DNA from 3 places in the Hydrogenophaga sp. L76 genome. Region 3 is predicted to be linked to each of the others. Evidence: predicted binding sites of a transcription regulator. Region 3 holds the regulator's gene; each other region holds the start of a gene.
The links. The regulator FNR, encoded in region 3, switches genes on or off when oxygen is low (the NO sensors DNR and NnrR bind a similar motif). The targets are predictions, from matches to a motif close to TTGATNNNNATCAA.

Region 1 (3,217 bases), 1.4 Mb from region 3:
CCGCCGTGGGGTGGATGCCGATGGTGCTGTCAAAAATGGCCTTGGTGGCGCCGGCCTTCATGGCCACGGCAAAGCCCTGCACGATCTCGCCGGCTTCGGCGCCGACCATGTGCAGGCCCACCACGCGGTCGCTCGCGGTGTCAACGATGAGCTTCATGAGTGTGCGTTCGCTGCTGCCCGAAAGCGTGTGCTTGAGCGCCTTGAACTCGCTGCGGAAGACAGCGATCTGGCCGTACTTCTCGCGCGCCTGCGCTTCGCTGTAGCCCACGGTGCCGATGTTGGGGTGGGTGAAGACGGCGGTGGGGATGAACTCGTAACTCATCTCGCGCGTTGGCTTGCCCGCTGCAGCGCCGAAGAGCTGATCGACCACCACCATGGCCTCGCCCAGCGCCACCGGCGTGAGCTGCACGCGGTTGGTGACGTCGCCCACGGCGTAAATGCCGGGCACGTTGGTCTGGTAGGTTTCGCTCACGATCACCTCTCCCTGCGCGCCCTGGACCACGCCCACGGTGTCCAGGCCCAGACCCTGCACATTGGGCTTGCGCCCGGTGGCATAGAGCACGGCGTCGGCCAGCACGACGCTGCCACCTTCCAGCTCCACACGCAGGCCTTCGTCGGTTTTCCGGATGTCCACCACGTCGGCGTTCAGCCGCAGGTCCACCCCGGACTTGATCATCTCGGCGGCGACGAAGTGGCGCACCTCGTCGTCAAAACCGCGCAGCACCTGTTCACCCCGGTACAACTGCGTGACCCTCGACCCCAGGCCATTGAAGATGGAGGCGAATTCACAGGCGATGTAGCCGCCCCCCACCACCAGCAGGCGTTTCGGAAACGGCTCCAGATCGAAGATCTCGTTGGACGTGATGACGTGTTCGCGACCCGCGAAGTGCGGCACATGCGGCGTACCGCCGGTGGCGATGAGAACGTTTTTGGCGGTGAAATTCTGGTGGCCGGGGCTGCCGTCGGCGTTGAGCGTGGCCAGGCCCACGCTGTGGTCGCCTTGCAGACGGGCGAAACCGTCGAACACGGTCACGCCAGAACCGCGCAGCAGGTTGCCATAGACCCCGTTCAGGCGGCTGATTTCGGTGGCGCGGTTGGCTTTGAGCGTGCCCCAGTTGAGGATGGGCATGTCGCCCTCCCACCCGTAGCCTTGCGCTTCGTGGGCTGCGTCGGCGTAGTGCGCGGCGTAGCTGTAGAGCTTCTTGGGGATGCAGCCCACGTTGACGCAGGTGCCGCCCAGGCCGTCTTGCCCCAGGGTTTCGGCCAGCGCCACGCGCGCCCCGCGCTGGGCGGCCATGCGGGCGGCGCGCACGCCACCGCTGCCGCCGCCAATGACGAATAGATCGAAGTCGTAAGTGCTCATGCTCGTCCGTTCGGCCAACGGGGTCGTGGCCCATGCTGTGGAGCGGGGCAGTTTACGCGCAGCCCGTCCGGCGTGCAGTTTCGGGGACGTTCTGCCACGTCATGGGTGCGGCTCAGGTCCGCGAACGGACCTCATTGTGCTTGAGGGCGCGGCGCTTGGCCATTTCGCGACCCATGCCGGCGGTGTCGAGGGCGGCAAGCCGCTTTTTCGCTTCCGGGTAGGCGATGGACTCCTCAAGCAGGATGTGGTCCAGGTAGAGCGCTTCAAAAACATCCAGCGCGTGGCGCAGTTCCGCTGTGTCGAACCAGAGGTTGCCGCCGGTGGCGGCCTCCAGCGAGGGGGCGATCTGGATCCAGTTTTCTTCCAGCCAGCCGTGGTCCTGGATCAGGTGTTCGGTGGCCTGCACGATCTCGGCGTCCTGGCTGACCAGCAAGGCCGGGAAGATGTGTTTTTCTTCGTCCAGGTGGTGCTGGCGCGCTTCGCCATTGAAATAGTCGAGCACGCGGCGTGCCCGGGCCCGGTTGGCCTGGTTCAGGCCTTCGTTTTCGATGGCGTCCACCAGCGCATGCAGCAGCTTGATCTGGCTCTGGATTTCCTGATGGGTGTTGTCGAGGAACTCGAAAACGGCGATGGAGACGGGCGCGGCACACATGAGGAACTCCTGTTCACTGGGTTGGGTTCATTATGAAAATGCTGCGCTGCGGCAAGTTGATCTTGCTCAAACAAGAAGCCCGCTGAAGCGGGCTTCCGATGGACATCACACAGCCCAGATTGCATCCGGCGCGCGTGCCCGATCCAAGGATGTCGCGGAACCGGCTTGCCGGGCCGCCAGCATCGCCCCCCTGGGGGTGACGCGAAGCGGCGCGGGGTCAATACGTGTACACGCCCCTGCCCGTTTTCCGGCCCAGCCAGCCGGCAGCGACCATTTCTTTCAGCAGCGGCGCCGGGCGGTACTTGCTGTCGTTGTATTCGGCCATGTAGACGTTCATCACCGCCAGGCACACATCCAGGCCGATCATGTCGGCCAGCGCCAGCGGGCCGATGGGCTGGTTGGTGCCCAGCTTCATGCCGGCGTCGATGTCTTCCGGCGTCGCCAGACCTTCGGCGAGTACGAAGAAAGCCTCGTTGATCATGGGCACCAGGATGCGGTTGACCACGAAGCCGGGCGCGTTTTTCACCGTGATCGGCGTCTTGCCCAGGGCTTCGGCCATGGCTTTCACGGCGTCGTGCGTGGCGTCGCTGGTCTGCAGGCCGCGGATGATCTCCACCAGCGCCATCATGGGCACGGGGTTGAAGAAATGCATGCCGATGAAGCGGTCGGGGCGCTGCGTGGCGGCGGCCAGCTTGGTGATGCTGATGGAGCTGGTGTTGGTGGCCACGATCACCTCGGGTGCCAGCAGGCCGTCGAGCTGCTGCAGGATCTTGACCTTGAGGCCTTCGTTTTCGGTGGCGGCTTCGATGACGAGTTGCGCGCCCTTGAGGTCGTCGTAGTTCGTGCTGCCCTGGATCAGGCCGAGCGCCTTGGCTTTGTCGTCGGCGCTGATCTTTTCCTTCTTGATCAGGCGGTCGAGGCTGCCCGCGATGGTGGCCAGGCCCTTGTCGATCGCGGTCTGCGCGATGTCGACCATCACCACGCGGATGCCGCTGGTGGCGCAGGCCTGGGCGATCCCGTTGCCCATGGTGCCCGAGCCGATGATGCCCACGGTTTGAATGCTGCTCATAGGGGAAATGCTCCTGAAAAAAGACAAAGAACCATTGTCGGGGACGTGCACCGGCCCCGACCTCGGCCGCGTCGCGCAGGCGTCGGGACTAGGCTGGCACGCCTAGCGGTGCTGCCAGCGCTGTGCTAACTTG
Region 2 (3,217 bases), 1.9 Mb from region 3:
AACCGGCGCCGCAGCAGCGCCAGCGTCAAGCGCATCGCGCAGAAGCACCGCGACGAACTCGGCCAGCGCATCGAAGCGCTGCAGGCCATGCAGCGCACCCTGGACGAACTGCTGTGCCATTGCCCCGGCAACGACCGGCCCGACTGCCCGATCCTCGACGACCTGGGAAGTCTCTGACCCCCCACGCTCCACCGCTGCGCGGGTCGCTGCCCCCAGGGGGGCTGATCCACCTTGGGGCGGCCCGGCGGTGGATCCTTGATCTGACGCAAGCCATCCAGGCGTTAGCGGAACAAATCTTTACAAACCGGCATCACTCCGGCACAGAGCAGATACAGCCGCTGCTCACACTGAAGCCATTCCAGAAACAGAAACCTCTGAGACATCTGGAAAGCTTTTCATCAACCGTTCAGGAGTGATTCATGAAACTGTTCAGCCAACGCACCCTCATCGCCGCTGCCCTCGCCACCGCTTTCGTCGGCGTTTCTGCCACCGCTATTGCCCAGGGCATGGGTCCAGGCGCCCTGTCGCAAGACATGCGGGCACAACACATGGCCCAGCGTGTTCAGGCCGGCACCGAAGCCGGTCCGGGCTCGGCAGAGATGTCGAAGAAGCAGGCCTGGCGCATGGAACGCATGCAAAAGCGCATGGCCGAACGCCAGGCCCAACTCAAGGAAACCCTGAAAATCACACCGGCCCAGGAAGCCGCGTGGAACGCCTTCGTGGCCCGCACCGCACCCGAACCGCGCATGGCCCGCAGCCAGAGCCGGGAAGACTGGGCGAAGCTGACCACGCCGCAGCGTCTCGACAAGATGCAGGCCCTGAAAGCCGAGCGCAACGCCCGGATGGACAAGCGCATCGACGCCACCAAGAGCTTCTACGCCGCACTCACGCCCGAACAGCAGAAGGTGTTTGACACCCAGCGCCACGGCGGCTTCCAGCGCGCCGGCATGAAGGGTGAACGCGGCATGCACGGCGAGCGCGGCATGATGGGCAAACACGGTCATGGCGGCCATGGTGGTCACCACCGCATGGGCGGCATGGGCGGCATGGGTGGCGGTGCCGGCTGCGATGCCCCGGCGCAGCCCCGCAGCTGAGCCTGACTCGCACACTTTCCAAAGCCCCGCCTGTCGGGGCTTTTTCATGGGCTTGACCTGAGTCAAGCCCCGCCAGCCAGCCACCCGATAAGCTGCCCCGCCATGGACTTCGACCTCATCATCATCGGCGCCGGCCCCGCCGGCCTGAGCCTGGCCCGGGCGCTGCGCGGCAGCGGACTGCACATCGGCCTGATCGAACAGCAGACACGGGAGTCGTTGCAAAACCCCGCTTTCGACGGCCGCGAAATCGCCCTCACCCAGCACAGCGCCGAACGGCTGCGCCAGTTCGGCATCTGGCCCCTGCTGGGCGACGCCAACATCGCTCCGCTGCGCGATGCGCTCGTGCTCGACGGCGGCGCCGGCCCCGGCCAGCAGCGCATGCTCATCAGCCACCAGCTCAGCCACAAAACCGAGCTCGGCTTCCTCGTCGCCAACCACCATATCCGCCGCGCCGTCTTCGAAGCCGCCATGGCTCCTGACGACGCCAGCGGCACCGCCCCCAGCCTGGTTTGCGGCGAACAGGTGAGCCAGATCCAAACCGACGCCAGCGGCGCCCACCTCACGCTCGCCAGCGGCCAGCGCCTGAGCGCCCAGCTCGTGGTGGCCGCCGACAGCCGCCATTCCAGCACCCGCCGCGCCATGGGCATCCCGGCGGATATGCACGACTACGGTCGCACCATGCTCGTTTGCAACATGACGCACGAGCAGCCGCACTTTGAAACCGCCTGGGAGTGGTTCGACCACGGCCAGACGCTCGCCCTGCTGCCCATGAACCCCTGTCCGCAGACCGGCCTGCCGCGCTCCTCGATCGTGCTCACCCTGCCCAGCCAGGAATTGCAGCCCCTGATGGACCTGCCGGAAGACGCGTTCAACGCCACCATGGCGCAACGCTTCGGCCACCAGCTCGGCACCATGCGGCTCAGCAGCACACGCCACGCCTACCCATTGGTGGGCGTGTGGTCGCGCCGCCTGGTGGCGCAACGCTTCGCCGTGGTGGGCGATGCCGCCGTGGGCATGCACCCGGTCACCGCACACGGCTTCAACCTCGGCCTGCGCAGCATCGACACGCTGTCCCAAGCGCTGATCCAGGCGCATCAAAAAGGGCAGGACATCGCCTCGCCCGTCCTGCTGCAGCGCTACCAGCGCACCCACCAGGGCGCCAGCCGCGGCCTCTACATGGCCACCCACGCCCTGGCCACGCTCTACACCCGCGAAGAGACGCCGGCCCGCCTGCTGCGCCAGGCCATGGTCGGCCTGGGTGAACGTTTCACGCCCTTCAAGCGCGCGGTGGCGGCGTCCCTGACGGGACTTCATTGAGGGTCCCCCCGCGCCGCTTCACGTGCCTTGCAGGCCGCAGCTTCGTCAGAGCCGAAGCTTCTTCGGGCTGTCCGAGCCTGCGCAGGCAGGCTTGGAGCCGCAGCCCTCAGCCCCCCAAGGGGCAACGCGAGTGGCCCGGCACAGCCGGTTCCACCGCATCCTGGGTGGCAGGCACGCGCTCCTGAGAGAAGCCGGGAATTCGCTCCGGCAAGGTCATATTGCGATGCGTCAAGACGCTTGTCAGGATTCGGGTCTAGATTGATGCATGTCAACCGGTACGGGTGCACAGTTGCCTGGCCGTTCATCACCGCCCGAGGAGACCCAAAAACATGCTGTCCGCCTACATCACGCACGCCGACTGTGCCCGCCACGACATGGGTGCCCACCACCCCGAATGCCCCGAGCGCCTGGGCGCCATCAACGACCACCTGCTGGTCAAGGGTCTGCTGGACTACATGATCCCGTACGACGCGCCGCTGGCCACCGAGGAACAGCTCGGCCGCGCGCACGCCTCTCTCTATGTGCGCGAAATCTTCGAAGCCTCGCCCAAGGATGGCCTGCACGCGGTGGACCCGGACACCAACATGTGTCCCCACACGCTCAGCGCCGCGCTGCGCGCCGCGGGCGCCGCGGTGCAGGCGACCGACCTGGTGCTGGCGGGCAGCACCACCACCGCCTTCTGCAGCGTGCGCCCGCCCGGTCACCACGCCGAGCGTTCGGCCGCCATGGGCTTCTGCTTCTTCAACAACATCGCCGTGGGCATGCGCCACGCGCTCGACGTGCACGGTCTGGAGCGCGTGGCCCTG
Region 3 (3,217 bases):
GCGTAGACTGCACGCTGTGTGTTCAGGTTTGTCCGACGGGCATCGATATCCGCAACGGTCTGCAGTACGAGTGCATCGGTTGTGGTGCCTGTATCGACGTCTGCGACGAAGTGATGGACAAGGTGGGCTATCCGCGTGGACTGGTCAAATACTCGACCCAGAACGGTATTGCACAAGGATGGAACTCCCAGCAGATGATCCGTCGGGCCATGCGTCCGCGGGTTCTGGTGTACACAGGCATCCTGTTGGCCATCAGCCTCGCGGTTATGGTCAGTCTGTTTCTGCGCAAGCCACTCAAGGTTGATGTCATCCGGGACCGCGGTGCGTTGGCACGCATGGTGGAACAGGGACGCATCGAAAACGTCTTCCGGTTGCAGGTGATGAACGCGACCGAGCGCTCACAACGCTATGTGATCGGTGTTTCCGGATTGCCGGGCATTGCCATTGCGTCGGAAACAGAGATTGAAGTATTGCCGACGGAAGTACGCTCTGCGGTCATGCGGGTCCAGGTTCCCCCGGGAACCGCTGCCACCGGTTCCCATTCCATCTATTTCGAAATCCAGGCTGTCGGAGATTCGGGCACACGTGTCACCGAAAAAGCGGCCTTCCTGGTACCGCGCTGAGCACCACTTTCAGTCAACCCGTTTCAAGATTCCCTATGAACACCACAATACTCAAAACACCGGTCAATGAACAGCTCCCGATTCCTTGGTGGCGCGTTCCCCACATGTGGCTGGTGGTGGGGGGGCCATTGGTGGTTGTTGTGGCCGCCATCATCACGGCCGTCATTGCAGTGAAGGGCGCAGACCCGGTGCTCAACAAGGCCGACTTTGAGCGCGACCTGAAGGCGGCCCAGATGCTGGACGGACAAGCTCGTGCCGAAGCGCTGATTCAACTTCAACCGGCTCACCAGGCTCGGAACCACGCAGCCTCCCCTGTGGTGCCACCGACGAAGTAATAGCGCGTGCTGCGACTATCCCAAGCCATGGCCTGAACGACTATGCACCGGTTATGCCCGGAATCGATCACAACAACACCCGAGGAGAAACAGGAATGACGGCTCAACGATGGATGTGGATTGCGTGGCCCGCATTTTTGGTGGCGGCGGTTCTGGAGATGATCGTGTTTGCCATGATCGATCCGAGTGATCTTCACTGGTTTGGGGCTCCTCTGGAGTTGTCTCGTCCAGCGGTCTACACGCTGGCATTTTTCACCTTCTGGATCGTGGCCATGGTGTCGAGTGCACTCACCTCTTTGCTGTCCATGTCACCTTTTGAAGTGAACCGGTGTCCCGTCCCGCCGGATCAGCGGCCGCGGGATTGTGCCAAGAATGAATCTTGTTCCTGAACGCTCCTGCAGATCTCCAAAATAAAAAACCCCAGCGGAGTGTTTCCAGCTGAGGCTTCCTGTTGGGACAGATGTTGGGTTCAGTGACCGGTCGGGGGGGTCACGATCAGCTTGAGCCCTTCGGTGTTTTTGATGTGGACGTAACGCTGTTTGACCTCGATGATGCCTTCGTCCACGAACTTGGAAAAAGTGCGGCTCACCGTCTCCAGCTTCATGCCCAGGTAGCTACCAATTTCTTCGCGTGTCATGCGGAGAATCAGCTCGGACTGGGAGAAGCCGCGGGCGTGCAGGCGCTGAACCAAATTCAGCAGGAACGCCGCGAGGCGTTCTTCTGCGCGCATGCTGCCAAGCAGCAGCATGACACTGTGGTCGCGCACAATTTCGCGGCTCATGATCTTGTGCACATGGTGTTGAAGGGTGGTGAACTCTCGGGAGAGTTCCTCGACTTGATCAAACGGCATCACACAGACTTCAGCATCTTCCAGTGCGATGGCATCGCAGGAATGGCGGTCGCTCACGATGCCATCCAGGCCGATGATCTCTCCGGTCATCTGGAAGCCGGTCACTTGATCCCTGCCATCGGCCGTGGTGACACAGGTTTTGAAGAAGCCGGAACGCACCGCGTAAAGCGAGGTGAACCGGTCACCCGTACTGAAAAGTGCCGACCCGCGTTTGATGCGTCGCCGCGCCGAAATGACATTGTCGAGCTTGTCCATTTCGTCTGGGTTGAGACCCATGGGTAGACACAATTCTCGCAGGTTGCAACTCGAACAGGCGACTTTGATGCTTTGTGCGTCCATAAATTATCCGGAAATCGGTGGTGAGCTTAACGCATAGCTGGGACTTGTGTCGAGGAAATGGCCGCGTGCCAGGCCCTTCCTGGGAGCGATGGCTTGCGAACACACGGGGGCTTGATCAAGATCAAGGGAGGATCTGCGAGCCTGGTGCACATTCGGGGCTCAGCATTGGAGAACAGTTTGTGAGTCACGCCATTTCCGATGAATTGCTCAAGCGATTCGATGTTCCCGGTCCGCGGTACACGTCGTACCCGACGGCTGACCGCTTTGTGGAAGCGTTCACCGAGGGCGACTATATACAAGCGCTGGAGCAGCGCAGAGCCGGCTCGTTGGCTCTTCCGCTCAGCATCTACGTACACATTCCGTTCTGCGAGTCGGTCTGCTATTACTGCGCCTGCAACAAGGTCATCACCAAACACCACGAACGGGCGGCCGAATACCTGCGCTACCTGTCACGTGAGGTGGAGTTGCAGGTCCAGCATTTTGGGAAGGGGCACAGCGTGTCCCAGTTGCACCTGGGTGGCGGCACGCCTACCTTTCTGTCCGATGCAGAGCTTGAGGATCTCATGACGATGATCCGGCGCAACTTCAAGTTGGTGCCGGGTGGCGAGTACTCGATCGAGGTGGATCCCCGGACCGTGACCGACCAGCGGCTTCAGACCTTGGCGAGACTGGGCTTCAACCGTCTCAGTTTTGGTGTCCAGGATTTCGACCCTGCCGTTCAGAAAGCGGTGCACCGCGTGCAACCCGCTGAACAGGTGTTCGCGCTGGTGGACACTGCGCGCAAGATCGGTTTCGAGTCGGTCAACGTTGATCTGATCTACGGTCTGCCGCTGCAGACGCCCGAGTCGTTTGCACGCACGCTCGCGCAAGTGAACCAGTTGCGGCCGGACCGCATTGCGCTATACGCCTATGCGCATCTCCCGTCCCGCTTCAAGCCACAACGTCGCATCATTTCCGCCGAGTTGCCCAGTCCTGGCGACAAGCTGTCCATGTTGTCAGCATCGCTGGATGCCATGAGCGATGCCGGGTATGTTTACGTGGGCATGGACCATTTCGCCCTGCCGACGGAT

Region 1: a site for FNR is predicted at 2,072-2,085, ahead of AC23D4_RS17705 (hemerythrin domain-containing protein). Genes of this name have one in related genera too.
Region 2: a site for FNR is predicted at 1,147-1,160, ahead of ubiM (5-demethoxyubiquinol-8 5-hydroxylase UbiM). Genes of this name have one in related genera too.

The regions. Positions count from the first base shown of each region.
Region 1 is NZ_CM172807.1:3,621,655-3,624,871, forward strand. Features, by position in the region: gene gorA (glutathione-disulfide reductase) at 1-1,363, opposite strand, end outside; gene AC23D4_RS17705 (hemerythrin domain-containing protein) at 1,476-2,015, opposite strand; gene AC23D4_RS17710 (3-hydroxybutyryl-CoA dehydrogenase) at 2,233-3,084, opposite strand.
Region 2 is NZ_CM172807.1:3,095,916-3,099,132, reverse strand. Features, by position in the region: gene cueR (Cu(I)-responsive transcriptional regulator) at 1-177, shown strand, start outside; gene AC23D4_RS14945 (Spy/CpxP family protein refolding chaperone) at 420-1,094, shown strand; gene ubiM (5-demethoxyubiquinol-8 5-hydroxylase UbiM) at 1,197-2,411, shown strand; gene AC23D4_RS14935 (histone deacetylase family protein) at 2,741-3,217, shown strand, end outside.
Region 3 is NZ_CM172807.1:358,399-361,615, forward strand. Features, by position in the region: gene ccoG (cytochrome c oxidase accessory protein CcoG) at 1-623, shown strand, start outside; gene AC23D4_RS01675 (nitrogen fixation protein FixH) at 659-958, shown strand; gene AC23D4_RS01680 (hypothetical protein) at 1,054-1,347, shown strand; gene fnr (fumarate/nitrate reduction transcriptional regulator Fnr) at 1,428-2,147, opposite strand; gene hemN (oxygen-independent coproporphyrinogen III oxidase) at 2,327-3,217, shown strand, end outside.